Linked DNA regions of Alkalinema sp. FACHB-956. The protein of the gene in region 2 binds, or shares a complex with, the protein of the main gene of each other region. Links are inferred from orthologs where the notes say so. Each region holds a gene or a part of one and is shown on either strand. Other genes may lie near its edges. The genes, in order: pcrA and uvrB.

Region 1 (14,852 bases), on a different replicon or contig from region 2:
CGAGTTTTTAGATGGCACCCTGCTAAGCGTTTCGTCCTCACAACGTTGATTTTCTGGCGGGTGCTATGGCTACTTCCAATCTACGATCGCTATTCTGGGTCATGCAGCTCAGTGCTTGGTGCGTGATGCCTATTACGCTGATGACGGCTCCCCCGGTCTGGGCCAGTGAGCGACTGGTGGCCGAAGTGCAGAAACTGACCAATGAAGCTAAGCGAGATAAAGCTGTCCAAAAATTGCAACAAGCCGGTTCTGCCGCGATCGAGCCTTTGCTAGAAGTGATCGAAAATCGTAAGGCTCCCCTGAAAAATCGTCTTGCTGCGATCGAGGCCCTGTCGGAACTTGGCTCCGATGCAGAATTAGCGGTGCCCGCCCTCAGTGAAGCCCTCAGCGATCGCAATGCAGAAATTCGGAGTCAAGCCGCGCGCAGCCTAGGGGCGATCGGGCCTAAGGCCAAGGCCGCCGTTCCTGAACTGATTGTGGTGCTGAAGGATCCCAATGAAGGGGTGCGGATTAGCGCGGCCAATGCCCTCAGCCGTATGGGAAATGCGGCCAAACCTGCCGTACCTGCGTTGATTGAGGCGTTGGAAGATTCCAGTCAGGGGGTCAAGTCCAATGCGATTGCGGCGTTGTCTGGACTGGGAAGTGATGCCAAAAGTGCGGTGCCTAAATTGGTTGAGGCGCTGGCGGATAACGATGAAGGAGTGCGGCAAAGTGCAATTACGGCCTTGGGAAGGTTGGGCGCGGATGCCAAAGCGGCAGTCCCTGCCCTGAGCCAAGCGTTGCATGATCCCGATAAGGATATTCGCCTCAGTGCCATTACAGCCCTGGGTCGGATTGGGGGAGAGGCCGGGGGGTCGGTGGAAGAGTTGGTTAAGCTATTGCAAGGCAGCGATCGGGAATTACGGTCCTTTGCGGCGCTCTCCCTGGGGCGCATGGGAGAAGCTGCTGCCCCCGCGATTCCCGATCTGATGAAGGTGTTGGCGGATGCGGATAAGGATGTGCGGTTAAATGCGGCGGCGGCTTTAGGCCGCATCGGCTCCCAGTCCCAAGCAGCGCTGCCAGCCCTGACTGAAACCTTGAAAGATACCAATATGGGTGTGCGGCTGAGTGCGGCCAATGCCCTGAGTCGCATTGCAGGCGGACTCCAGGATGAAGCGACGAAGCTGTCCCGTGAGGAGCTGATGGATGCGATCGAACATCTGGAAAAAATGTTGCCCGTTTTAGAGGATCCTGAGAATGGTTTCAGTGATGAAGTGGTAGTAGCGGTCAAGCGATCGCTCACGGTGTTGAAATCTACAAAGGATTCCCAACTGTTTGAGCGCACCTTAGATTGGGCCAAGGAGAATCCTGCGATCGCCCTGGTGGGGTTATACATTGTGGCCACGCCTGCGTTTTGGCTCTTAATTTTGTTGCTGCGTCCGCTGTGGTTGTTGAAACTCAACGATTTGCTCAAACCCTATACGGATTTTGAATTGCCGACCCCCCTAGGCAACACAATTAAGGTGCCTCTGCGGTTTGTCATGTTTTTGGGCTGGTTCCATTACCATCCTCGGGTGCTGGATGCCTGGGTGGAACAACAAGTGCCGATCGCGCGGGATGCCTTTGCCCACAAGAGTACGGTGAGCGATCGGGCCGTTTATATTCCCATTCCGGTGGTGATGCAGGGCAATACGATCGCGGAACTGAGCAGCCAGGATATGCATTCCACCTTCTGGGATGGGCGGCAATGTTTGCTGATTTGGGGGGAAGGGGGCATTGGCAAAACCAGTTTGGCCTGCAATATGGCGAAGTGGGCTATGGCCGATCACAAAGACCAACGCCTCTGCCGCCATCGCATGATTCCGGTGTTGCTGGAGCAGGAATTGGATTTTAAAGTGCCGGAGGACAAGGATCCCTTCCGGGAAGCGATTCGGGGGCAGTTACAGGCGCTGGTGGATTCGGCGGAACCGCTGTCCGATGAATTCATTGAAAAACTGCTGCGCCAACGCCGCATTTTAGTCATCGTCGATCGCCTTTCGGAACTGAGTGATGCGACGCGGCAGGAGATTCGTCCTGGCCATCCCGATTTTCCGGCCAATGCGTTAATTGTGACGTCGCGGGTGGAGGAAACCTTGGATGGCGTGCCGAAGACGATCGTGCGTCCAATGCGAATTGAAGGCAATCGTCTTTCATCTTTCCTAGAAGCCTATTTGACCCAATGCAATAAACGGGAATTGTTTAAGGATTCGGAATACTTTGACGCCTGTAGCCAGTTGTCCAAAATGGTGGGGCAGCGCAATATTACCGTCTTGCTAGCGAAACTCTATGCTGAGCAAATGATTTCCACCAAGGATCACGATCGGGAGGACAATCTACCGGATAATATTCCTGATTTAATGCTGAGTTACTTAAACGAACTCAACCGGAATCATAACGAAGATGAACCGGATAATCCCACCATTCACCAAGACAGCAAAATTATTGCTTGGGAATGCTTAAAGCAATCTTTCCGTCCGACTCCTGCGCGGCGAGAAACGATTTTGATGGAATTGGAAACGCAGTTGGGAGTGGATAGTGAAACGGCAAAAAATCACTTAAAACATTTAGAAAAACGCTTACGCATTCTGCATACCGTTGGCCCTGCCCAGGATCAAATCTGCTTCGCCCTTGATCCATTGGCAGAATGTTTAGCCGCCCTCCATTTAGTCGAGTTGTATGGGAATGAGGCTTATTTGTGGGCTGACTTTTTGCTGCAAGCGGATGCCATGCCCGGTGCACCAGAAAGCATCCAAGGATTTCTGCTAGCGTTGCGGGATTGTTGTCTTTCCCGTGGCGTCGATATGGATATTCCGGAATTTATTCTGGATGAGCTAGGGCGGCGTGTGGGGTTGAGTGCGGAATTGCTGCGGCGGGCCCAGGTGGAGCAGCGGCTGGCGCGGCTGGCACCGAAGTTGCAGGATGAGTTACTGGACAGTCGCCTGCGGGCAATTCGTGAGCTGAGTGATTTGGGGAGTTCGGCGAAACCGGTGTTACCCGCATTGGTGAAAGCGTTCCAGGATGATCACTGGCAGGTGCGCCAGGAGTCCATTCGTGCCGTGGGTCAGATTGGGGCGGAGGCTCGCAGTGCGATTCCGGCCTTGGTGGAGCGGATTCGGGATCCCGATCGCCGCATTTCGGGAGAGGCGATCGCGGCCCTTGGAAAAATTGGAACGGTGGCGATTCCTGCCTTAATTAGTGCGTTGGAATCCAAGGTGCCCCACGTTCGCAGTAGTGCAGCTTGGGTGCTAGCGAGTTTCGAATCCAATGCCAGAATTGCGGTGCCTGCGCTGACCCGCTGTTTGCAGGATGAAGATTGGCAGGTGCGCTGGGTGGCGGCCTATGCCTTAGGCGCGATCGGGTCGGAGGCTAAGGAGGCAGTTCCGGCACTGATTGCAGCGTGCAAAGGGGAGCTATCCCTCGTGCGGCAGGAGGCCAGTCGGGCCTTGTGGCGGATCAATGGTGAAGAGGCTTCCGCGATCGTGACGGCCCTGAGTTAGACGGGTTGGCGCTATCGGTCAGTCAGGGGGGCTGTTGATTGCGGTGTTGATTGCATCACTGTGCGGTGTGTTGATTGCATTATTACGCAGTGTGTTGACTGCTGTGATCACTGCTTGGGCTGCCCGATCGATCTCAGCTTCGGTGTTAAATCGACCAATGCCAAAGCGCAGGGATGCAAAGGCGAGGTCATCCGTCAGACCTAAGGCTGTGAGGACGTGGGAGGGGGCAATTTTAGCGGAGGTGCAAGCGGAACCGGAGGAAATGGCGATCGTGGATTGCAATGCTACGAGTAATGCTGCGCTGTCCACTCCAGCAATGCTGAGATTTAAATTTCCCGGTAGGCGTTGCTCAGGATGACCGTTGAGGTGCACACCTGCCAAGGATTGTAATTGGGCCCACAGGCGATCGCGGAGTTGGCGGAGGCGTTGGGCTTCCTCCGGTAAGGTGGCTAGGGCAAGGTCCACGGCCTTGGCAAACCCAACAATTTGGGGCGGGTAAAGTGTGCCCGATCTGAGGCCCCGTTCGTGGCCCCCGCCGTGGAGTTGGGGGGCTAGGGTGACTCGTGGATGGCGTCGCCGCACGTACAAGGCTCCGATGCCCTTGGGGCCGTAGACCTTATGGGCTGTCAGGGACATCAAATCCACTTGCAGACTTTGTACGTTGAGGGGGATTTTCCCGATCGCTTGGGCGGCGTCAGTGTGGAAGATGATTTGGCGATCGTGGCAGATTTGGCCGATGTCAGCGATCGGTTGCACAACCCCAATTTCGTTATTCGCTACCATGACCGACACGAGAATGGTGTCCGATCGCAAGGCGGCTTCCAATTGCGCTAAATCTAGCAAGCCATCGGATTGCACTGGCAGAATGGTGATTTCAAAGCCTAAGGTTTGCAAATACCGACAGGGATCAAGCACAGCATTGTGTTCCGTGGCAACGGTGACAATGTGTTTGCCTTGGCTGTAATACGCTTCGGCAATGCCCTTAATTGCCAGGTTATTCGCTTCCGTTGCACCGCTGGTGAAAATAATTTCCTCGGGGGTTGCGCCGATCGCATCTGCGAGGGTTGTCCTTGACTGGTTGACGGCGGCTTCGGCCTCCCAGCCATACTGATGGGTCACGCTGGCGGGATTGCCAAAAAACTCTGTAAAAAAGGGTTTCATCGCCTCAAAGACACGATCGTCTACGGGTGTTGTGGCGTGGCAGTCAAGGTAGATCGGACGATCGGGCATGGTGGCAGTGGCAGGTTAATGAACGTCAAAAGACACGATCGTGATAGGTCAAACGCTACAGCGCAAAGCACATGGATCAAAACAGGATCAAGAATCCCTACGGGATCAAGACCGGTATCAAGCCCTAACCCAATCTGGGCATAATAACTCAAATGATCGAATTAAGCACAATTGAGCATGTAGGGAAATAAACGGTGCAGGAGCGGGCGTACTGGTTGGCTTGGCGGGAAGTTGCAGGGGTGGGGGATGTGTTGCTCAACCGGCTGCGCGAGTATTTTGGGGATTTGCAGACGGCTTGGGAGGCAACGGCAGCGGAATTGTTAAACGTGGAGGGCATTGGCCTCCTGACCGCCGATCGCATTGTGCAGGATCGCCGCGATCTGCACCCGATCGAACTTCTCCGGGCCTATGAGCAAAGCAATCCCCAGTTCTGGACGCCTAGCGATCCAGACTATCCTCCGCTGTTACAGGAAATTCCAGATAAGCCTGCGGTGTTGCATTATTTAGGCAATCCCCACCTGCTGGCTAACCTCGCAACTGCGCCTGGAATTGCCATTGTGGGCACGCGCAACCCATCGGATTACGGTAAACGCTGGACTCACCGCATTAGTAAACTGCTCAGCCAGAACAACTTTACGATTTTGTCGGGGTTGGCGGATGGCATTGACGCGATCGCCCATCAGGCTTGCTTAGAGGCGCAGGGATCGACGATTGCAGTGCTCGGAACGGGGGTTGATCAAATTTATCCTGCGAGTAACCGCCAGTTGTATCGGCAAATCCTCGATCGGGGACTGCTGCTGAGTGAATATCCCCACGGAACCAAGCCGGATAAAGCCCATTTTCCCCGCCGCAACCGCATTGTCGCGGGTCTTAGCCGAGCGATTTTAGTCATGGAAGCTGGTGAAAAGTCCGGTGCCCTGATTACTGCTCGCTTGGGGAATGAGTGTGGACGGGAAGTCTATGCCCTGGCAGGCAATCTGGATAATCCCCAAGCTGAAGGTTGCATTAACTTGATCTCCCAAGGGGCGCAAATTATCCCGAAACCGGAGAAGTTGTTAACCCTACTGGGGGCGTTACCGGGAATTGATTACACAACATTAGCGACAGTGCAAAGTGCATCAGCACCAAGTTCATCTTCAGCGTCAGTGATGGCTTCTGTTGATTTAACGACTTTAGAACCGATGCTGAGAACGATTCTGGAAATGCTGATTGAGATGGATGGCTCAGTGCCGATCGATTGCTTGGTTCAGCAAACGCAATTGCCGACGGGAGATGTGAGTAGTGCTCTTTTACAGTTGGAACTCATGGGTGTGGTGCATCAAGATCCTGGAATGCGCTATCGCGTGGTGTGAAGGGGCAGACTCCCTAGCTTTCTGCCTGCGGCAGAGTCACAAATTGAGATGCGATCGTGTTGTCCGTCGATGGTGTTTATTAACTTTTGTATTGTTTTTTGTCAATCTTGGAAACTTCCTGGATTTATATCATACTTCTCAGTAGGCTTGAATTAGACTGTTGGCGCTGCGACATTGACGTTTCATGGGTTTCGATCTACTGATTTCCATCTGCTAATCTATTGTTAGTTAACTTTGTTTCTGATTAGGATCGATCGCGAACTTTAATTGCAATGATAGTCCCAGAGTTGAATAAATCAACTTTTGCGTTACGTTCTGGGGGCAATTATGTTATGTCATCCGCTTATCTGGGTTGCATCTCTCTCGCCTACTTGCTAACTCAGTTCCTTCCATGACCGTGACTATGGTTTAACTACGGTTAACTACGGTTTATCTGTTGTCCAGCTTGATTTGATACCATGCTGTATGCGAGGGGATTCAATTATGAGCTTTCGCCGCGTTTTAGTTGCTTTGGATCACTCCAGTAAGGATGATTGGGTGTTTGGTCGCGCGATCGATCAGGTGCATCCCCAGGCTAGTCATTTGTTAATTACCCATACGGTCAAAACCGATCGCGATGTGCAGGCGACGATGCCCACGTCTCTCGATATTCGCAATGCCCAGGATGCGCAGTCGATGTACGATACGCTGCGACGGGTGCAACAACATCGCCTAGAACATGAATTGAAAAAAGCGCGACAATGGATCGATCTCTATCTTCAGCAGGCGATCGCCAAAGGGGTTGCCACGCAGGTGGCTTGCCAAATGGGGAATCCAGAGTTGAAAATTTGTCAGCTTGCCGATCAATGGAAAGCGGACTTAATTGTGATTGGCCATCGCGAAAACCAAGGGGTGCGTCAGGTGGGTATGAATAGTGTCAGTCAATATATTCTGCAACATGCATCTTGTTCGGTGTTGGTGGTGCATGAAATGGTGCAGACGGTTGATTGGCCGGAGGCTGAGACTGCGACGAGCAGCCATCCGCAATCTCCAACCGTGGCGACCCATGCCTATCCTGACCCAGCGTCTTTGTCGTCTTACTCCAGTTATCAGGTAAATGCGTAAAACCCTCGTCACTGGAGCAATCCTGTCAGGACAAGTGACTTCCTAGAGCCAAGAATCCCCCCGTGCTTCAGATGGGGGAGTGTCAAGAGGCAACTTACTGCACCTTGCGAATTGGCGCAATCTTCGGATCAATAATCTTGTGTCCAGCTTTAGGAAACTTCACCCCTAAATTCACCTTGCTACCATTGCCAAACACATGGCTCACCTGACCTGTCCCAAACGCCTCATGGACTAACTTATCGCCCACCTTCCATTCCTGGGGGGGATTGTTCCGAGCTTTGAAGGTTGAGCTAGTTGCAGCCTTGCCAGCGGTTTTACTGCTAGCAACCCGCCCCGATGCCATTCCCTGACTCAGCCGGGACGGGATCGCTGACAGCGTATTGCTTTCCAGTAATTCCTTAGGTAATTCCGCAAGAAAGAGTGATGGCATTGCTGGTTCCCGGTTGCCATAGAGCCGCCGTTCCCGCGCATAGGAGATAAACAGTCGTTCCTGAGCACGGGTAATGCCCACATAACACAGCCGCCGTTCTTCTTCGATCGCGGCGGGATCATCCAGCGATCGATAACTGGGGAATAGCCCCTGTTCCAATCCCACCAGAAAGACCACCGGAAATTCCAACCCCTTCGACGAATGCAACGTCATGAGGGAAACGACCTCATCTTCGTTATTTTTATCGTCAAGATCGGATGCGAGGGCCGCACTGGCCAAAAATCCCGTTAAGCTACGATCGTCTTCGCTGTCTTCCTCAAATTGCAAGACTGCGTTGTATAACTCCTGCACGTTTTCCATGCGATCGATCGCTTCATCGGTGCCCTGCATTTTCAGATCATCTAAGTAACCCGATTCCTCCAACAAGTTTTGCACCAATTCTGAAGCAGACATCTGATCAAGCCGTTGACGATACTTGTGAATCAAGCTGGAAAACGCTAAAACCCCTTTAGCAGAACGGCCTGCCAGGGTTTTAACAGAAGTTTCATCGCTGAGAATCTGCCACAAAGATGTCTCTAATTCCGTGGCGGCTCTGACTAACGATTCGATCGTGGATTTGCCGACCCCACGTTTGGGGGTATTAATCACCCGCAGCAAACTGACTGTATCGGCAGGATTGGCAACCGCACGCAAATAGGCCAGCACATCCTTAATTTCTTTACGATCGTAGAAGCGTAGGCCCCCAATGATTTTGTAGGGCACGGCGGCACGGCGGAGGGATTCTTCCAAGGCGCGGGATTGGGCATTGGTGCGATAAAGGAGCGCGAATTTGCCCCAGGTCAACTCTGGATTGGTGCGCTCCAAGCTCTGAATTTGCCGCACCACAAATTCGGCCTCATCCACTTCATCCTCACAGCGATGGCAATAGACGGCTTCCCCTTCCCCGCGAGTAGCCTTGAGGACTTTATCAATGCGTTCGGTATTGTTCTCAATCAACGCATTCGCCATTTCCAGGATATTCGCCGTCGATCGATAGTTTTCCTCCAGCTTCACCATCGTCTGCGTTTCCGTATCGGCTTTACGATCGCCGAAGTCTTCTTGGAAGCCCATCAGGATGGTGAAATCCGCCGATCTAAAGGAGTAAATCGACTGATCTGCATCGCCCACCACAAAGATCGATCGGTGGTTCCAATCGTTGAACTTGCGCGGAGATTGGCCGTTGGTCGTCAATTGTTGCAGCAGATCGTATTGCGTGCGATTCGTATCCTGGTATTCATCAACCAAAATGTGACGGAAGCGTCGATGCCAGTAATCCCGCACCTGTTCATTTTGTTGAAATAGCTTTACCGGAAGCCAAATTAAATCATCAAAGTCCAGAGCGTTATTTTCCGCCAGTCGATCGAGGTAATGGTTATACACATCAGCAATAACCCGACCTCGGAAATTCGGCTGTTCCCGTTCTACCTCTGCTGGAGACAGTCCTTTGTTTTTAGCATTGCTGATGGCGTAGCGAACATTACGCGGCTCAAACTTCTTATCGTCTAAGTTCAGCTTATTAACAATGATATCTTTAATCACACTTTGGACATCGGATTCATCAAAGATCGAAAAGGTTTTCGTCCATGTCCGACCTTTTTCGTCAGTGTACTTCTCAATATCAAAGCGCAGAATTCGGCAGCAGAGGGCATGGAACGTGCCAATCCACAGGTCTTTGGTAATGGTTTTGTAGACCTGCGATCGCAGCTTGGTCTGTTCATATTCCGGCAAAGCATTCAAGGGTTTGCCATGGCTTGCCTGAGCCTGCTGATCGGCAAACAACCGCTCAATCCGATCCTTCATCTCCTTGGCGGCTTTGTTGGTGAAGGTGACCGCAAGAATATTTTCTGGATCCACACGATGGGTCAGAACAAGATTCGCGATACGATAGGTCAAGGCTCGCGTTTTGCCAGATCCAGCCCCCGCCACAACCAACAATGGCCCACAAAAGTGTTCGACCGCTTGCCGTTGGGACGGGTTGAGGTGTGCCAAAAAGTCCTGAAACTGAGCCATGGGTTTGCGCAGAGAAAATGAGAGACAGACCAAATACTCACAATAGCGTTTTCTGGGAGTTTTGGGCGATCGTCTGGCAAGTCGGATCGGTTCAGAAATTATCGCCTATGCAGAAGGAGATGAATCCTGTCCACAATTGCCCCCAGACGGCACTTCCTTGGGGTCAGAGTGAGGGGCGGATTCGGGGTCAGATTTAAGGTCAGACCGGGGAACGTAGTAGGAGTGAATCAGGAGCAACAACGCTGTTGTTCGCCAGGATTCATCTTCTTCCAAGTCCTCAGTGAGGGCGGGTAACGCAGCCACCATGCGATCGAGGAGTGCCTGGGCAATTTCGGTGTAGTAGGTAAAGGGATCTTCTCCAGCGGGGGATGGCTGTTCCCATCGTTGGATTAACCGTTGTTCGTCGAGTTGTAACAACTCCGGATACACAAACATGAGTCTTCACCCAACATCATGGACTCTAGTGTGACAAAGTTTGCAAATTTCTTGGCAAGAGGATGTGCCGATCGAAGATCTGTACACTGTAGTACAACGATTGATTAAAAGACATTAAGGAACGATTAACGCGCTATGGTATCTAGCGCAAGGATACCGTGGACTACTATCCCAGGAATAGGCAAAAGCGATCGACGGAATTAATAGACCCGATTTGAAGGCTAGACCGACTTAAAAACGGCTTTAAAACCAGGTTTGCATAAATCAATTTGGAATTACTAGCAGCAACAAGAAGCAACCATTGGAGCAATAGAATTCTACAAATCAGTATTCAATTGACAATCAGGTTCTCAGCCCATACAGGATCAATGCAGGTCAATATGGTTTGACCAATCGTCCGTAGACCTGATCCAGTCTCACGGTTTTCCAGTCTCACGGTTTTCCAGCACCATTGCCAGACACTTTGCCAGAAAGAGATCCATGAAAATCCAATGATTAAGCGTTTTTTAGGGACAGCCTGGGTTACAATGCATTGCCTGGATGGGCAATCTATTTCCTAGGCAATCATGCCTAGCAGATCACTCCTCCAGACTCTGATCAAGTGTCTGTCAAATGTCTGTCAAATGCTTGATTACAAACTCGAACACCAGGATCATTGTAGAGGTGTGGCAATGGTTGCAGCTGATCCGCATATGTCCAACTCCCCCCAACAAAAGCACCCCGATCGCTTTTCTGTGCTCGGGTTGCCCGTGCATCTCCTCCCCAACTACGCCAACTGGTTGGCCGATCGCCTACGCCATCGCCAAGGTTGCCATGTCGTCACGCTGAATGCGGAAATGACCATGCAGGCCGAGCAGAATCCGACCTTGGCGAACATCATTCATCAAGCGGATTTGGTGATTCCCGATGGGGCGGGCATTGTGCTTTACCTCAAGCTCTATGGCAAAACCACCCAACGCTGCCCCGGCATTGAACTCGCAGCCACCCTCCTGCGCCATGTAGCCTCGTCTGGCGATTCAGTCTTTTTCTATGGCGGTGCGCCTGCGGTGGCGGAACAGGCCGCAATCAATTGGCAACACCAACTGCCCGGATTACAGATCGCTGGCAGCCAGCATGGCTACCTCCAGGGTGAAGAAATGGCTGCGTTCCGGGAACAATTACGATCGCTACAACCGCGCATCATCTACGTCGGGCTGGGCGTACCGCGTCAGGAACTGTGGATTGCTGAACACCGTCACCTCTGTCCAGAGGCCATTTGGATTGGGGTGGGTGGCAGTTTTGACATTTGGGCAGGCACCAAGGATCGCGCCCCCGCTTGGCTCCGGGACAATCACCTAGAGTGGGTGTATCGCCTGTATCAGGAACCCTGGCGTTGGAAGCGGATGTTAGCATTACCGCAGTTTGCTTGGCGATCGCTGGTGTACCGAATGACCGGACGCAACCCCGTCAGCCGTGAATTGCGATAGGAACCCGTATTAGAAAGGAGTTGGTCACGTATGGCGCAGAGTTTGGTGAATCCCCAGGGCAGTCCTGCCGACCCGGTTGCTGAGGCAGAGCGGGGCCATTCACCACACCTATCGACCCACCCACCCACGCATCCACCAGCTGGGGAATCGCGCCAGTCCCCCACGGAGGAACGAGTCTCCCCCCAGGCGGCCAGGGAAACGATTATTCAATTGCGCAACGTGGGCAAAACCTATCGCAATGGCAGCCAAGCCCTGACGGGGGTGAATTTGGATCTCAAAAAAGGAGATTTCTATTTGGTGACGGGGCCGTCGGGCTCGGGGAAGTCCACACTGCTGAAGCTGCTGTATGGGGAAGAACGGGCCAGTAGCGGTGAAGTGAAGGTAGACGGCTGCGATTTGAATACCCTGCGGGGCGATCGCTTGGCCCGGTTGCGGCGGCGGATTGGGGTGGTATTCCAGGACTACAAGTTGATTTCCCGGCGTACCGTCGCGGAAAACGTAGCCTTTGTCCTGTGGGCCCAGGGCTATGGGCGGGCGGAAGTGGAACGGCGGTTGCAACCAGCGCTGAAAATGGTGGGGCTTCAGCACAAGGCTCAAGCGTTTCCGGAGGAGTTGTCTGGGGGAGAACAGCAACGGGTCAGCATTGCCCGCGCGATCGTGGGAACGCCCCCAATTTTGCTAGCGGATGAACCCACGGGAAACCTGGACCCCGATAACTCTCGCCAAATTTTAAATATCCTGAAGCGGCTCAACCAGATTGGCATTACGATTCTGGTCACGACCCACGATGAAAGCCTGATTCGATCGGCGGATTTACCGATCCTCCAGGTGCGCAATGGTCAGCTTTCCCTGCTACAACCTTAAACCTAGGACAACCTTAAACCTAGGACAACCTTAAACCTAGGACAACCTGAACGCTCAGCGGGAAGGTGTTCAAGCTGGGAAGGTGTTCAAGCTGGGAAGGTGTTCAAGTTAAAGTGGGAACAGAATTGCGGAAGTTCTCTCTAGTCAAGTGAAGTAATGCTACGGATGTCGAAGACCTTTTATTTTTTCGACAACATGGGAAGAAAGCTCTATTAAACTTGATCGATCGAACGGAACTATGCCCTCTGCAACTCAGCTCAAACTTTGGCGTCAACAAGCTGCGGATAAAATTTCCAGGTTGCTCACCGAGAACGACGGCACCGAACTGGTGACGGGCGATTTCAAAGTAGATGAACTCCTGCGGATTCTGAATAACCTGCCCAAGCGTCCGGCCAACCGCCCTCCCTATGCAGGCACCTTTCCTAATCTTGCAATCCCTGAGGCCCGCCGCAAAGCGGCTGATCTCTTGAAACAACGCATTCGGGCCATTACTGGGGAAACGTTGCAGACCCAGGATGGGCTGGTGGATGACACGCTGCGGGTGTTGCTGCGGGCCAACGATCGGCCAGACGGGAAATCTCCCTATGCCGAATTTTTCCCAGAAGAAAAAATTCCACCGGTGTCGGTCGATAATTTGCTGGATATTGCCCCCTATGCCGAACCGGCGCAGGTCAGGTTACTCTATCCCCACCTCTTGGTCACCATGGCCACCTATAAGATCAACACCCCCCTGCGCCAAGCCCATTTCCTGGCTCAGGTGGCCCATGAATCGGGTTCTTTTAACTATTTGGAAGAACTGGCGTCTGGGGAGGACTATGAAGGGCGGGAAGATCTAGGCAATGTCCAGGAAGGGGATGGGGTTCGCTTTAAGGGACGGGGATTGATTCAAGTTACGGGTCGCCACAATTACCGTCATTGTGGCACAGACTTGGGGATCGATTTGCTGGCCAATCCCACCCGCCTAGCCGATCCCGATTTGGCTTGTTTAAGCGCAGGGTGGTTCTGGAATCGGGAACACCTGAATAGTCTGGCAGATGAGGATGATCTCGATAACGTTACCTTGACGATTAACGGGGGGTATAACGGCTACGAGGAGCGCCGGGACTTCCTGATCGTCGCAAAACAGGTCTTGCAGGTGTAGCCCGAAGCACGGCAACGATTGAGCAATATCGGCGTAAACAAATGAACCCCCAGGAAGATTCTAGAATGGCTCCTGGGGGTTATCGTTTAGAAGACTGGATAGCAGCAAGCAACTTTCAATCAATCACTTTGTAATCAATCACGTTGCAATTAATTACTTTGCAGTCAATCACTTTGCAGTCAATCACTTGCGGGGAACAAGTTGCGCTAAGTAGGGTTTGCCTAGATCCTAAGAAGAACGACGATCGAAGAATAACTGCTCCATCCTGCGATCGAGGCTGACCAGTAGATTGCAATCTATAGAATTGGCAATTAGTCCATAAATTTAATCTATTTATTTATCTAGCCGATCTTGAATTCACCGCAGCGGCCTTGGGAACTTGGGATACCCTATCTAGCGCCCGCTTCAAAGGTGGGTGCATAGGCTTGTAGCAACGAACTGACCTGGGTCAGGATTTCGTCTTTGTTGTTGTTCTTGCCGATCGCTTGCCGTTCGGGGTAGAACTCTGGACGATCGAGGTTCTTCGCGATCGCTTCGTTGACACACTGGGCGATTAGGGGAGATAAATCTTCCTTCGCTTTCGATCTTTGGTAGGTGGCCCCTTCTTCCGTCGTAGCGTAGAGCGGGGGGAGACGGTTAAGAGCATAGGCGGCAATATCCCCCAGATCTAGGGTACGTTCGCTCGTGGCTTCAATTTCGGCCACCCGCGCGATCGCTTCCGTCAGCACCAACTCTTCCATGACGTTGATGAACTGCTTCCGGGGTACGGCCACCACTTCTCCAGTCAGCAGGGCACCCATCAGACGATCGAGGGACATATATTCTTCGATCGAAAGTTCTGAGGCCGTATCACAGATCCGTCCCACTTCCGCTTCCATGGCGGGAGTCAGATAACCATCCTGCAAGGCTTGTTCGACGATCTTCTCAATACTCATAGCGCTTTCCACTGGCTTGATCGTGGCGTGTTGAGATGGGTTTTATCCATCATGCCCCAGAATCGAGGTCTAGCAACACCCATTATGCACCACACAATTTATATACGTTTTCCCCTCAGTTGTATCAGGGAAATCAAGGATTCTCCAAGGAATTCCTCATTTTTTTTCCCGTGGCTTGATTGGGGACTGTTTTGGGCTGAGACCCGGAAATAGGAGCTAGGTCGGGAATTACGACCTAGCTCCGAATCAAGGCTCAATTCAAAGGGGAGAAAAGGGGGATGGTTTGATACCAAAACCCGTTCAGGAGACGGGGTGGGAGGTTGGCAGGCCG
Region 2 (14,752 bases):
GGCGTTGGCCTGTTCCCACAGCCCCCGCTGGTGGGCCTCCAGTAACCGTTCTGCCATATCTCGCAATGCCCAGGGGTTATGCTGCTGCACAAAGGTTTGCACCGTGGGATCGAGGACGTAGGCTTGGGCAACGCCTTGGTACATGTGGTCTTCCACGCAGCGAGCCGTAGCATCGTAGGCAAATAAATAATCCACCGTCGCTGCCATTTCAAAGGCTCCCTTGTAGCCGTGGCGCATCGCTCCAGCGATCCACTTGGGATTCACCACCCGCGATCGATAGACCTTAGCAATTTCCTCCTGGAGGGTGCGAATGCGCGGTCGTTCCGGCAGGGCATGGTCGCCGAAATAGGTTTGGGGTTGGCGACCTTGGACGGTGCGCACGGCAGCAGTCAGTCCGCCCTGGAATTGGTAGTAATCATCGGAATCCAAGAGATCATGTTCGCGATTATCTTGGTTGTGCAGGACGATTTCTAATTGTTGTAACCGTTGCGTGAAGGCTTCCGGCGCAGACTGCCCGATCGCGGCTCCGGTGTAGGCGTAGCTGCTCCAGTTAATATAAGCTTGGGCCAGGTCGGCATCGGTCGTCCAGTTCTGTGCTTCGATCACTCCCTGTAAACCCGCACCATAGGCCCCCGGTTTTGAGCCGAAAATGCGATACTGCGATCGCTCGATCGCTTGGTCTTCCGGTAAACCCTGGGCTTGCCACGCGATCGACTCCTGCCGACAACGGGCTGCAAGGGGGTTATCCTCTGCCGGTTCATCCAACGCAGCCACCTTGGCCACAGCTTGGTCAAACAAATCAATTAGATTAGGAAACGCATCCCGGAAAAATCCAGAAATCCTTAAGGTGACATCGACGCGAGGTCGATCGAGAATGCTGAGGGGAATGATTTCAAAATCCACCACTCGGCGCGAAGACCCATCCCAAATCGGTTGTACACCCAACAACGCCAACGCCTCCGCCAAATCATCGCCCCCCGTGCGCATCGTAGAGGTGCCCCAAATCGAGAGTCCCAGGGTTTTCGGATAATCCCCATTCTCCTGGGTGTAGCGTTCAATCAGGGCTTCCGCAGCACGGCGACCCACATCCCAAGCACTTTCGGTGGGGATGGCGCGAATATCCACCGAATAGAAATTACGCCCCGTCGGCAGCACCTCTGGACGGCCTCGGGTGGGAGCACCGGAGGGAGCCGCTGGAACATACCCGCCGGATAACCCATGGAGTAACCCTGTAATTTCCTGAGTGGTTGCTTGCAAGTTGGGTAGTAACGTATTCACAATCCAGTGCAGTTCCTGCTGAAGGGCCTGGATTCGCGATTCTGAAAGTCCTGTTACAGGAAGATTAGGGGGATTTAGGAAGCTCGAAGGATTGTCAAGTCCCCCTTTAAAAGGGGGATTTAGGGGGATCGATCCCTCTAGGATCAACGCTAACGATTCAGATACTGATGAATCTAGCAATCGATCGACCAATCGGATTGCTTCTGCTTCGATCGCTGCGATCCCATCGCCTACCTTACGCCAAGTGCTTTTGCCTTCCCGATCGCCCGTGGATTGACTGGATTGGCTGGATTGACTGGGTAAAGCCTGAACAAACGGTTCCGCCGGATCTGCCGTCAGCGGATCGAACTCTAAATTCCAAGCTTCCGCGATCGCGCGGGTTAATCCCATGCGACCCGGTTGGGGATGGCGGGCGATCGCAATGATTAGATCCCGCAGTTGAGTGCCCTCGGGACATTGCCCAAAAATATGTAACCCATCGCGAATTTGGGCATCCTTCAGTTCACACAAATTACGATCGAGACTAGTCAAGACCGTTTCTTCAAAATCATTACCGGCTGCAATCTCGATCGCAGGCAATTGCCAATCCCGATCGAGATGTTCTTGGGTAAGCAATTCTGTAATTTTTTCGCTAATTAAACCCATTCGGCCAGGGTTGAGATTAATCGCCTCATAGTATTCATCCACCAGATTCTCTAACTGTTGCAAGTTGCCGTACAGCTCCGCGCGAGTCATGGGAGGCGTCAGGTGATCAATAATCACTGCTTGGGCGCGGCGCTTCGACTGGGAACCTTCACCGGGATCATTGACGATAAAGGGATAGAAATGGGGCAGGGCACCCAACGCCACTTCGGGATAACACTGCTCCGAGAGCGCAACACTTTTTCCGGGAAGCCATTCCAAATTGCCATGTTTACCCACATGGACGATCGCGTGACTGCCAAACTGCGATCGCACCCAACTGTAAAACGCTAAATATTCCAGTGTGGGTTCCAAGTCCGGCGCGTGGTAATTCAAAGCCGGATCGTGATCGTAGCCCCGCGAAGGTTGAACCCCCACAAAGACATTCCCCAGGCAAATCCCCGCGATCGGAAAAGCCTGCGATCGTCCATGGGTTTCCCCCGATTCATGACCATTCCAGCGTTGTTGAATTTGTTGCTGGACAATTTCTGGTAAATCTGAAAATTCCCTATTGAAGCAATCTCGATCGTAGAATAAATCATGGGATATAACAGTTTGACTTTCTGGATCGTTCGTGAATCCTTGGGTCAATCGCCGAATCAATTCATCGCTCGTTTGCGGGACATCCTCGATCGTGTAACCCGCCTTTTGTAAGGCTTTCAGAATTTCCACACAACTGGCGGGCGTATCTAACCCCACACCATTGGCTAGCCGACCATTGCGGGTGGGATAGTTGGCCAGCACTAAGGCAATTTTACGATCGGCGATCGGCGTTTGCCGCAGTCGCACCCAATTCGCCGCCAAATCCGCCACAAACTTCACCCGATCGGCAATCGGCTCATAGCCCACCACTTCCGTTTGTAACTGCGGATGCTGGGTTTGCACCGCCTTAAAGGAAATAGCACGAGTGATAATCCGGCCATCCACCTCCGGCAGCGCCACATTCATCGCCACATCCCGAGGCGACAACCCCCGCACCTGCGATCGCCATTGTTCCGCCGTCCCGCCACTAAAAATCACTTGAAAAATCGGCACATCTAACCGTTGCCAAAGGGTTTCCCCCAGATCGGGCTCGAAGTCTGGTTGCGCTTGCCCAATCCCCAGGGGGGAAATCAGGGAAAAACTGGTCGTGTTCAGCAGGACTTGCAGACCAGGTTGCTCCTTGGGTTGAAATTCTGCCAATAAGTCCGCCGCCACATCCGGATCCCGTAGGGAGGAGACAAACACGGGAACTGGGGTTAACTGCCGATCGCGCAATGCCTCACACAACGCCGCGATCGGAGCCGTATTGCCCGCTAAATAATGGGCTCGGTAGAACAAAATACCGACCTTGGGCCAGGAGAGCGGCGTCGGTTCGCAGGGGTAGTAGCCCACCTTGGGCACTGGCTGGGGCGACACCACGGGATAGCTGCGGCCCAGGCAGTGGTTAGCCAGATCCAGCAGCCCATTCTTGACATTCTCCAGTCCCCCTTCCGTCCAATAGCGCCAACAGCGATTCACCACCGGGAGCGGCAGGGTCGATCGGCTCATCAGCGCGGGGTCGGGTTTATCATCTCCGGGCAACAAAATTAAATGGGTGCCCCTGCGTTGGCTCAGTTCCTGCAAGACCTCCAAGCCGTAGCCCCAGTAGGCCACGCCCCCCAACAGCCGCACCACGACGATTTTTGCCTCTTCCAACACCGTTTCAGCATAGGTATCGATCGTCAACTGCTGCTGGAGATTCAGCAAATTCACCGCTCGGATGGCAGGAAAGTCCGAGGGCAACTGGGAACAAGCCTGGGCCAGGGCTTGGATTTCGGTATCCGCAGCCGTGAGAAAGACGATCGGCGCTGGCTGCTGCTCAATGACAACAACTCCCTCTTGCCCAGGATTCCACCCCCCTGGAATAGCCGCAATGCGATGCATAACCTTCGCCTCCCCCAACAATAAACCTGTTCTACCCTAACGTGGGATCGGCTGCGATCGCTGTGCTTGATCTTAGGTTTCACCCAAGTCAATGACAGGTTTTCCCAAAAAGATTGGTATTTTGCTTTACAATGTGTGACGATTAAAAAGTAAGCATTTCTTCCTTAAATCTATTAAAAGATTCCAAGGGAGCCATCTTTCTGCGCTAAATCTAGTTAGGCTAGTAACTAGAACACCATAAATACGAAAGCTTAAATCCTGACTGTAGACCAGTTTCACTGATTTCTGGCCACCTTGTATCTCCTAACTTGTATCGAAATTTTATTTGGCCTATGAGTTCCTGGCGAACTGCCCCTATCCCCCACCTTTCTCCCCAAATGGGAGAAGAGAGCCGGAATTAAAAGTCCCTCGCCCCCAATGGGAGAGGGATTTAGAGTGAGGGAAAGTTTGCGTTACTCAAAATTCTATAAAGCTACGTTTGGTTTGTTTTTGTCAGGCTCCTAACAGGTAGATAAATTCTTCCTATCTGGGATGTGTCCTAAGGCATTCTTAGGATTTGGCAGATAGCCCATTCCGCGATCGTGAGTCGTTTGATCCCTGGTGGATGGATGCCCTGCGCACCCTCTCCTTTCGTTGTTATAGGCGCGTATGTCATCGAGTTCCTTCGAGGAAGAATTACGACAACAGGTTGAGCAGGAGCGGCTGATCAATCAAGTCACCACGTTAATTCGCCAAAGCTTAGAACTTCCCGTGATTTTGGAAACGGCGGTTCAAGAGGTTCGCAAACTCCTGAAAGCCGATCGCTTAATCATCTACCAGTTCAATATTTCGGCTCCGGCCTGTCCCGTCGATTTCGACCAGCCCACGACGGCGGTTCCGATCACCGTGCCCCAGTTGGATGGCATTACCTACGAATCCCGCGCCCACGATCGCATTCCCTCTGTCCTGAACCTCATCGCGGACGGTTGGCAATTGCCTGCGACGGAATTGCGCAACAAGTATCAATCGGGCCAGTCCTGTAGCATTACTGACACCTCCAATTCCGCCAATACCTCCGTTTATTTTTTACCGTTGGGCAGCGATTCCGTGCGATCGGAACTGGCGACGCCGATTTTGGTTCAGGGTCATCTGTGGGGTTTGCTGATTGCCCATCAATGCGAACAACCCCGGCAGTGGCGAGAGCAGGACTGTAACTGTTTAGAGCGTTTGGCAGATAATCTGGCGATCGCGATTCACCAGGCCAACCTGTATGCCGAACTCCAATGTCAAAAAGACACCTTGGAACAACAGGTCATTGAACGGACGCAAAACCTGCGGGATGCCCTGTATGCAGCCCAGTCAGCGGATCAGGCCAAGAGTGAGTTTTTGGCAACCATGAGCCACGAGCTACGGACGCCGTTGACCTGTGTGATTGGCATGGCGGCGACGCTGCTGCGGCAAACGCCGGAAACGCCCTTGCCCTCTGAAAAACAAAAAGCGTATCTGCAAATTATTCGCGATCGGGGAGAGCACCTGCTGTCCTTAATTAACGACATGTTGGAACTGTCGCGGCTGGAAACGGGCCGCACGATTCTCAATGTACGCGAATTTTCTCTGGTGGATCTGGCCAGCCAAACCCTCCGTCAGGTTCAGGATCAAGCCCAGAAAAAACAAATTACCCTGTTCTTGAAATGTGCCAATGGGGCTAACGGCGAGAAAACCCCGCGCTTCCTAGCTGATCCACGACGGGTACAGCAAATTTTAATCAATCTGCTCAGCAACGCGGTGAAGTTTACGCCAGCGGGTGGAACGGTCACCCTGCGAGTCTGGCAAGTGGCCGATACCGCCACCCTTCAGGTAGAAGATACCGGCATCGGCATTCCCGAAGACCAGCATCCTCTCCTCTTCCAAAAGTTTCAGCAGTTGGATCCATCCTATCGCCGTCACTACGAGGGCACAGGCTTGGGGCTAGCCTTGACTAAACAACTGGTGGAACTGCATGACGGTAGTATCTCGGTCGCTTCCAAGGTCGGGGAAGGGTCTACTTTTACGGTTCAACTGCCCAGCCAGGTGCGATCGGCCCTTGACTACGTGCGATCGCAGGAGCAACCCTTACCACTGTTGCATCAGCGGATTTTACTGCTCGAATCCAATGAGGAGATGGCCCATGTGGTTTGTGATCTCCTAAATCCAGCAGAATATCAAGTGGTGTGGATGACGGAAATTGATCTGGCGCTGCAAAACTTCCAGATTCTCCAGCCCCATGGTGTAATTGTGTCTGGATCCTTGCTTCCAGAATTCTGGACTGGGTTAACCCAGCAGAACGAAGCCATTCCCCCGTTATTGGTCATCTGGTCGGGGGATGGCGATCGACCTATCGCTGACCTATCCTTAATGGGACTCTCGACGGATGTGCTGGTGCAGCCAATCTCGCAACCGGATGCTTTTATCGATCGCGTCGCTTCCCTGATTGCTAGGGAATAATATGAGGTATGAAACAATCCTTTCAAATCCAAATGTCTTCCCAGACATCAACCCCTTCCAATCATGCCCAGGTTGCCGTCCTGGGGGAAATGGCACATTTACGGAATGCCTTGCAAACGGTGGGTATCAGCCTGGTGCCCCATCCGGTGATGGTCGTGATTGGCGGAGCTTCCTATTTTGAACCGGAGCAAAATCGCCAAATTCAGCAACTGTTTACCGATGCGATCGCGCCGATCGCGGAACGGTACCAGACCTGTGTAGTAGATGGTGGGACGGATTCTGGGGTAATGCGGTTGATGGGGTCTGCTCGATCGCACATCCAAGGGACGTTCCCTTTGATTGGAGTTGCTCCCTTGGCATTGGTGGAGTTTCCCGGCACGAGCAATGAGCATCCCGAGTCTTCGCCGTTGGAACCGAACCACACCCATTTTTTGCTAACACCTGGGAATTCCTGGGGGGATGAGTCCCATTGGTTAGCCAAGGTTGCCAGTGAGTTGTCGGGAACAACCCCTTCGGTGGCCATTTTGCTGAATGGGGGGAATGTGACTTGGCGGGATGCCTTGGAAAATTTGCGGGCGGGGCAAACGGTGATTGTAATTGATGGCACGGGGCGGGCGGCGGATGAAATTGCGGCGGGCCTACGGGGGGAAGTCCATAATCATCGAGTCACTGATTTGATTGCCACAGGAAGAATTGAAGCGATTCCTTTGCAGGATGCGGTGCAGCAATTAACCGCTCGTTTAGAGACTGCGTTTCAGCCCCTCAGCAAATCCAAGTGAATTCAAGCCAAGGGCATTCAAGCCAAGGGCATTCAAGCAAATCTCAATTTCATTCAATCTGGGCTGCAAAAGCTGAATTGAGGCGTGAGTCTAGCGGATGGCCCGATCGCCGAGTAGTCATATCAGGTCTTCATCAGCCAGATCTTCATCAGTCAGAGCTTTACGTTTGTCATCGCTGTTCATCAGGTAGCATCGTTCATCAGGTAGCATCGTTCATCAGGCAGCATTGGGTTGCATCAGACTGCTTCTGGAATGACTTGCTAAGCTAAGGAATCTTTGACGGAATTCCCTATGCTGAAGTTTTACTACAATTTTTTTACGACAATTTATTGTCGATCCCATCCCGTCGTATTTGGATTGTTTTGCTGGAAAAGCAGATTGCCTTTGAGCCTGTTTTAGTGGCATTGGATGGAGATCAGTTCGGAGCCGATTTCACTCGTGAAGCGTAGAAAGTTTATTAGTATTGTTGAATGAGTGTTGTTTCAATTATGGTCAGATGGGTTTTATCTACGATCGCACGATTCGTTTTAGTGATACCGATGCAGCGGGAGTTGTCTACTTTGCCAATGGGTTAAACCTGTGCCACGAAGCCTACGAAGCCTCACTCCAAGCCAGCGGCATCAACCTCCGAACATTTTTTTCCGCTGGACAAACGGTGGCCTTTCCGATCGTTCACGCTAGCATCGATTTCCGTCGCCCAATGCACTGCGGCGATCGTATCCAGGTTCATCTGCAACCACGATCAATCAGCGAAAGTGAATATGAAATTCAGTACCAAATTTTCATCTATGAAAACACTGTAGAAACCGGATCAACTCCACTAGATACACCACCGCCACGATCAACATTCCCTGTCGCCACAGCTATTACCCGTCACGTCTGCATCGATACCCTGAAACGCAAACATCAACCCTACACAACAGCAATCAAAACCTGGCTATCAATGCTGGGAGGATTGGATGACTTAAAAGCTTAGATTGTGAACGTTTATACCAAATCAATTGGGTATTAGGGATGGATTACTCGAATATTACAAAACATTACAGAATTGGAAGGAGCAAGATACAAGTGCAGTCGAATTAACTTGTCACAGGCGAGGTCTGCCGTTTTCAACGGGAAGAGGACACAGATGATTTGGCATCCCAATCAAGCAGTAATGCAACCAGGCAGTATAGCGGCAGCAATTTCTACGGCAAGTCGGGTTCCAGAAGTACAGGAGCACTACTACTGAATTCTTCTAGGTTCGGCTGCCAGTCAGCTTATCCCGTAGGTGCTTGATCTTGTCGCGGTATTTCGCAGCTTCCTCAAATTCCAAATTCTTCGCGGCCTCCTTCATTTGCGATTCAAATTGTTTGATCAGTTCTGGAATATTTTCCAAGGGAATGTCATCCGCTTGGACGTAAGCCTGCTCCAGTTCCTGGGAATTCAAGCGGCGAGACACTTCCAGAAAGGCGAGAATGGCATTGCTGGATTTCTTGACGATCGGCATGGGGACAATGCCATGCTTTTCGTTATGGGCCATTTGAATCGCGCGACGACGTTCGGTTTCACTAATCGCCTTGACCATACTATCGGTCATGTTATCGGCGTACAAAATCGCCTGCCCCTGTACGTGACGCGCCGCCCGCCCGATCGTTTGAATCAGCGATCGTTCTGCCCGCAGGAACCCTTCCTTATCCGCATCCAGAATCGCCACCAACGAGACCTCTGGCAGGTCTAACCCTTCCCGCAATAGGTTTACCCCAATCAGCACATCAAAAACCCCTTCCCGGAGGTCTTGAATGATTTCAATCCGTTCGATCGAATTGATTTCTGAATGCAAATAGCGAACCCGCACGCTACGCTCTTGGAAATACTCCGTTAAATCCTCCGCCATCCGTTTGGTCAATGTGGTAACCAACACGCGCTCTTTCTTAGTAACCCGTTCCTGAATTTCCGCAAGAAGGTCGTCCACCTGCCCTTCCGTGGGACGTACCACCACTTCCGGATCAAGTACGCCCGTGGGTCGAATCACCTGCTCAACAATGTGATCTTCGGAAATTTCCAGTTCCCAATTCCCAGGGGTTGCTGAAACAAAAATCCCTTGCTTGACCTTGTTCCAAAACTCATCGGCTTTTAGGGGGCGATTGTCTGCGGCACTGGGTAGGCGAAAACCGTGGTCGATCAAGACCTTTTTGCGGGCTTGATCCCCGTTGTACATCGCGCGAATTTGTGGAATGGTTACGTGGGATTCGTCAATCACCAGGAGCCAATCTTCTGGAAAATAGTCCACCAAGCATTCTGGAGGGGCTCCGGCTTCACGGCCCGCTAAGTGCCGAGAGTAGTTTTCCACCCCATTGCAAAAACCAACCTCTCGTAGGACTTCTAAATCATAACGAGTTCGTTGTTCTAAGCGTTGGGCTTCCAGTAACTTCCCCTCTTTTTCCAGTTCTTCTAGACGTTCCTTTAATTCCTGTTCGATCGCATTGCAGGCATCCTCCAACCGATCCTCCGGCGTAACGAAGTGGCGAGCGGGGTAGATATTGACGGCTTCTAGGGTTTGCAATGTACTGCCTGTCACAGGATCAACGTAGCGAATCGCATCAATTTCATCCCCAAAAAACTCGACTCGAATAATGCGGTCTTCGTAGGCCGGCCCAATTTCCAAAACGTCCCCCTTCACCCGGAAACGCCCCCGCCCAAGATCGAGATCATTGCGGGTGTACTGTACCGAAGCCAGATCCCGCAGAATTTGCCGTTGGTTGACCTCCTCCCCCACACGAAAGGGAATCGCTGCGTTTAAATATTCAGCGGGAATCCCCAAACCGTAAATGCAACTAATCGACGCCACCACAATCACATCCCGCCGCTCAAACAGCGATCGGGTCGCGGAATGGCGCAGCATATCAATTTCTTCGTTAATGGAAGCCGTTTTTTCAATGTAAGTATCGCTAACGGGAATGTAGGCTTCCGGTTGATAGTAGTCGTAATAGCTGATGAAATATTCCACGGCATTGTAGGGAAAAAATTCCCGTAGCTCGTTGCAGAGTTGAGCCGCCAGGGTTTTGTTGTGGGCCAAGACGAGGGTGGGTCTGCCCAATTGCTCAATCACACGGGCGATCGTGTGGGTTTTTCCCGTTCCGGTGGCTCCGAGCAGCGTTTGATAGCGATTTCCTTGGCTGATGGACTGTTTGAGCGCCGCGATCGCCTTCGGTTGGTCACCCTTGGGTTCAAAGGGGGCTTGGATGTTGAACTGTGGCATGGGTTAGCTATCAACGGGGGTAACGAGGGTCAATAGTTCTATGATAGCGAGACTTTTTGTAACAGTTGGGCATCCAGCGCACAGAGATAGTCCCGACCATAGCGATCGTTTTCTAGCCCATCTACCAAGTGCTGGGGCAAATCTGGGGTGACTTCTACGCTCCCACTGGCGGCGGCCAGGGCGATCGTGGCAACGGTATCCACATCGCCACCAAAGGCAATGCAGGCCCGTAGAATTTCGCTGAGACGGTCATGGTTCACGATCGCGGTGATGGCAGCCCGCACCGCCATCCAGCCCTTTTCCCCCACGGGGTCGCCCCAGGGTTCGGCCCAGCTATAGCCCGGTATCTGGCGCTCTAGGAACTGGCCCAATGCCGCTTTGTCCCCTAACTGGTGCAAAAAATAATGGCTCATCAAAGCAGCGGCCTGGGCAGCGGCAATGCCTGCGGGGGTATTGTGGGTCAGCTTAGCTTGAAGGGCCGCTTTTTCTAAGACTTCAGTGGGATCGGAAAACACGCCGATCGGGCCAGCTCGCATCGCGGCTCCACTTCGTTCACTCCAAGGTTGAATGTTGGCGAGAAATTCATCCCCCGTTTGAGTGTCCTGCAAAAACTGGTAAAACCGAGAGGCGTATCCCTCACGCGGATCACGATGGAATACTTGAACAAAGCGATCGGCCAACGCCGCTGGGTTCCAATCGTCTTCTGCGACAATCGCTTCCGCGATCGCTAAGCTCATTTGTGTATCGTCTGTATATTTCCCCGGTTGAATCTGATATTTCGTATGTTGTAAATAACCCGATAAATCATTTCGTTGCAGTGCAAATTCGGGAACATATTCAAATCCAGCTCCGTAGGCATCTCCCACCGCCATTTCTAGTAACATACGTCGTTCCTTTGCACGAGTTTAACAAGGCTATGCTACAACCCTTCTTCCATCATAGAACAGCTCCTCGATCGCCCATCCTCCAGAATATTGAACAGAGCTACTCTCCCGGTACAGATGAGAGGGTGTCTTTGCAACGACGGTTTTAGTTTAAACGGGTGATGTCCCAAAAAGGGCTGCAACAAACAGATCGAAAGCGCGTAAAATTTGCGTGAGTGTTTCGTAGGGAATAGGTATGGTCTCTCCTCTGAATCAGCAGTTGTCTGCACGCCGGAAAAACCTTTGGTATGAGCGGGTAATGGCAATCATTGCAGTGGCCAATTTAGGACTCGTAGGATTTGACCTGACCTATGTGATGTGGCGCGACTTCTGGTTGCGAGGCACGATCGCGATCGGCCCAGTGAGTTTTACGGTTCCCCTGCCCCCGATCACTCAATGGTACGACCCCCTCAAAGGTATTGAACCCCATCGCGATACCCAGAAATACCTCGATACCGTAGACAAATTAGAGCAGGAATTGCAACAGGGGGGGATTGAGTCCCCCCAAGTCCAAGCGCGCCTCCAAGACCTGCGGGAACAAAGCAGTGACATGGTGACCACGGATCCCTTCAAAGTTGCCAATAAAAGCGGCACCTTGGAAAAGATCAAAAATCGAGTCCGGGAGCATATTTACGGCAAAAATAGTGACGCCCCTTCCCGTGAAGCCTTTAAGGTGTTTTGGAGCAAGGAACATCTGCAAAAGAATGTGCGGGAGGAAATGCAATTTTTCAACCAGCAAATTCGCCCACTGATTGCCACGAACTATTACCGTTCCATTGGTGAAAATGGTGAATTTAACAATCTCTTTTGGATACTGGATGCACCGTTTGTAGCATTGTTTGCCCTCGAGTATTTAGGTCGTACCTTTTATCTAACGCGGCGATTCCGCAATTTGAAATGGCTGGATGCAATGCTCTGGCGTTGGTATGATTTGTTGCTGCTGATTCCCATGTGGCAGTGGCTTCGGGTGATTCCGGTGGCGATTCGGTTAGACCAAGCGGAATTGATTAACCTCGATCGTATCCGTGATCAAGCAACCCAAGGTTTTGTAAGCAACATTGCCGAAGAACTGACGGAAGCGGTGATTGTCCAAGTGATTAATCAACTACAAGCCAATATTCAGCAAGGAACGCTTTCCCAATGGTTGCTTCGATCGGTCAATCGGCCCTACGTAGATCTCAACGAGCGGGATGAAATTCGGGAACTGACGAACCATGTTTTAAAGCTGACCGTGTATCAAGTGCTCCCCCAGATTAAGCCGGATTTGGAAGCATTGATTCGCCACAGTTTAGAAGGTGTGCTGGAACAAGCTCCCTTGTACAAGGGCTTTAAAGCCGTGCCGATTATGGGTAGCATTCCCAGCCAAGTCAACGAGCAACTGGTGGCCACGGTAACCGCTGGGGCCTATGACGCGATCGTCAAAGCATTAGAAGATACCCAAGCCGCTGAACTGCTGAGCCAATTGGTGAAAAACTTTGGCAAAGTGATGGTGGAGGAATTGCAGAAGGGGAAATCGATCGAAGAAATGGAATCGTTGATCAGTGACTTAATGGAAGAGATTAAAGTTAACTATGTCAATCAAATCGATTCCATTACCGAAGATATCAAGGCTTTACCGACCCGTTTTTGAGGGGAATGGGGGAGAGATCGTCGGAATGATGCTCTCTCCCGATGGCTTCCTAGCCTGGATAGATCATCTGCTCCGGGCGCACCCATTGGTCAAATTCCGCTTCCGAGAGCAACCCTAACTCCACACAAGCCGCTTTCAGCGTTGTTTTTTCCTGATAGGCTTTGTAGGCGACTTTGGCCGCGTTGTCATAGCCAATGTGGGGATTGAGCGCTGTCACTAACATCAGCGAATTGCTCAGAAAATGCTGAATCTGATCGGGATTGGCTTGAATGCCAACGACCATGTGATCGGTAAACGATCGACAACCATCGGACAAGAGCCGAATGGAATGCAGCAGATTATGGATCATCACAGGTTTAAACACATTCAGTTCGAAGTTCCCTTGACTGCCTGCAAAGCCGATCGTGGCATCATTGCCCATCACCTGTACACATAGCATCGTCATCGCTTCGCATTGGGTGGGATTGACCTTCCCCGGCATGATGGAAGACCCCGGTTCATTGGCGGGCAACGTGATTTCACCCAAGCCACAACGGGGGCCGGAACCCATCCAGCGCAGGTCATTGGCAATTTTCATCAAGGCACAGGCCAAGGCTTTGAGTGCCCCGCTGGTCATGACGATCGCATCGTGGGCGGCCAAGGCTGCAAACTTATTCGGCGCACTGATAAAGGGTAAATCGGTCAGTTGGGCGATCGCCGCTGCGGAACGATCGGCAAATTCTGGATGGGTGTTTAACCCGGTACCCACTGCCGTTCCACCGATCGCTAACTCGTACAATCCCGGCAAGGTCATTTCAATTTGCCGCAGGGCAAGATCCAATTGCGCCCCATAGCCGGAAAATTCCTGCCCCAAGGTCAATGGTACCGCATCCATCAAATGGGTACGACCAATTTTAATCAGAGTCTCAAACTCGCTAGCTTTTGCATTCAAGGCTTTTCGCAACTGCTGCACCGCAGGAAGCAACTGTTCATGAATTGCTTGGGCTGCCGCAATGTGCATCGCAGTGGGAAACGTATCATTTGACGACTGCGACATATTAACGTGATCGTTAGGGTGAACAGGGGTTTTACTGCCCATTTCTCCCCCTGCCAATTCGATCGCCCGGTTGGAAATGACCTCATTGGCATTCATATTCGTCTGCGTACCACTACCCGTCTGCCAGACACTCAGGGGAAAGTGATCGTTCAACGTACCCGCAATCACCTCATCCGCCGCCTGAATCATCCAATCTGCTGTATCCGCTGGCAATTTACCCAGATCCCGATTGACGATCGCTGCTGCTTTTTTCAGAATGCCAAAGGCGCGAATCAGTTCCGCAGGCATGGTGTCGTGGCCAATGGCAAAAAAGTGAAGCGATCGCTGGGTTTGTGCGCCCCAGTAGCGATCGCTGGGCACTTCCAGCGGCCCCATGCTGTCTGTCTCGATCCGAACTGCCACGTCTGCCATGATGCTTTAGGTGAGCTTGCGCGTTGTCAGGTTTCCTCGAAAGATTTTACCGTTCTACGGTCATCCGTTGCACCCAAGCCCGTTCTTCCATGAACTGGCGTTGTTTAAATAAGGCTTGAGTAGTGCTTTGCCTGTCCCCGCTGCTAGGCAGTTTGGGCAGGGGATCGATCGCGACCCAATCATCCCCTTGACGCTGCCGAACTTCAAAATGGAGGTGCGGCCCCGTAGACAGGCCCGTGCTGCCCACCTTACCGATGATTTGTCCAGCCTGGATTGCCATGCCAGGGTAGACCAAGATTTCTGACAGATGCCCGTAGAGGGTCTGAAAGGAACCATCTAGGTGCTCAATCACGATCGCCAAGCCATAGCCGCCCATGTCCTCCGCCTCGTGAACATAGCCCCCCG

What was found.
Region 1: the proteins of uvrB (region 2) and pcrA are in contact, whole or in part, in a crystal structure (PDB 7EGT), measured with the Thermus thermophilus proteins. The link is inferred for Alkalinema sp. FACHB-956 from one-to-one orthologs. Residues at the interface, in WP_096411307.1 of Thermus thermophilus: Glu23, Leu25, Arg26, Asp27, Gly28, Glu29, Arg30, Phe31, Arg55, Glu326, Asp327, Phe328, Glu379, Ser382, Gln383, His398, Gly400, Arg401; in WP_096412145.1 of Thermus thermophilus: His654, Arg656, Phe657, Gln666, Asp668, Glu669, Lys680, Arg681, Leu682, Ser683, Lys685, Tyr686, Ala687.

What each region holds. Positions count from the first base shown.
Region 1 is NZ_JACJRC010000010.1:81,768-96,619, reverse strand. What follows is about bases 6,989-10,039. They hold pcrA (DNA helicase PcrA), read right to left. Parts: upstream 9,681-10,039; coding sequence 7,296-9,680; downstream 6,989-7,295. Other genes in these bases: H6G21_RS12970 (hypothetical protein), read right to left, coding at 9,786-10,039; H6G21_RS12980 (universal stress protein), read left to right, coding at 6,989-7,201. Outside these bases: H6G21_RS12995 (HEAT repeat domain-containing protein), read left to right, coding at 66-3,515; H6G21_RS12990 (IscS subfamily cysteine desulfurase), read right to left, coding at 3,534-4,745; DNA-processing protein DprA, read left to right, coding at 4,940-6,097; more of H6G21_RS12980, read left to right, coding at 6,581-6,988; more of H6G21_RS12970, read right to left, coding at 10,040-10,115; H6G21_RS12965 (WecB/TagA/CpsF family glycosyltransferase), read left to right, coding at 10,808-11,581; cell division ATP-binding protein FtsE, read left to right, coding at 11,612-12,445; H6G21_RS12955 (glycoside hydrolase family 19 protein), read left to right, coding at 12,684-13,586; H6G21_RS12950 (late competence development ComFB family protein), read right to left, coding at 13,976-14,521; H6G21_RS12945 (hypothetical protein), read left to right, coding at 14,805-14,852. UniProt on the Escherichia coli protein: A helicase with DNA-dependent ATPase activity. Unwinds DNA duplexes with 3'-5' polarity. Translocates on single-stranded DNA with 3'-5' polarity. Initiates unwinding more efficiently from a nicked substrate than double-stranded DNA.
Region 2 is NZ_JACJRC010000002.1:354,888-369,639, forward strand. The notes cover bases 7,846-10,796. They hold uvrB (excinuclease ABC subunit UvrB), read right to left. Parts: upstream 10,348-10,796; coding sequence 8,344-10,347; downstream 7,846-8,343. Other genes in these bases: H6G21_RS04920 (thioesterase family protein), read left to right, coding at 7,846-8,082; H6G21_RS04930 (ADP-ribosylglycohydrolase family protein), read right to left, coding at 10,386-10,796. Also shown: cobaltochelatase subunit CobN, read right to left, coding at 1-3,864; H6G21_RS04910 (ATP-binding protein), read left to right, coding at 4,513-6,327; H6G21_RS04915 (hypothetical protein), read left to right, coding at 6,336-7,106; more of H6G21_RS04920, read left to right, coding at 7,603-7,845; more of H6G21_RS04930, read right to left, coding at 10,797-11,231; H6G21_RS04935 (hypothetical protein), read left to right, coding at 11,467-12,900; fumC (class II fumarate hydratase), read right to left, coding at 12,950-14,338; H6G21_RS04945 (M23 family metallopeptidase), read right to left, coding at 14,394-14,752. UniProt on the Escherichia coli protein: The UvrABC repair system catalyzes the recognition and processing of DNA lesions. A damage recognition complex composed of 2 UvrA and 2 UvrB subunits scans DNA for abnormalities.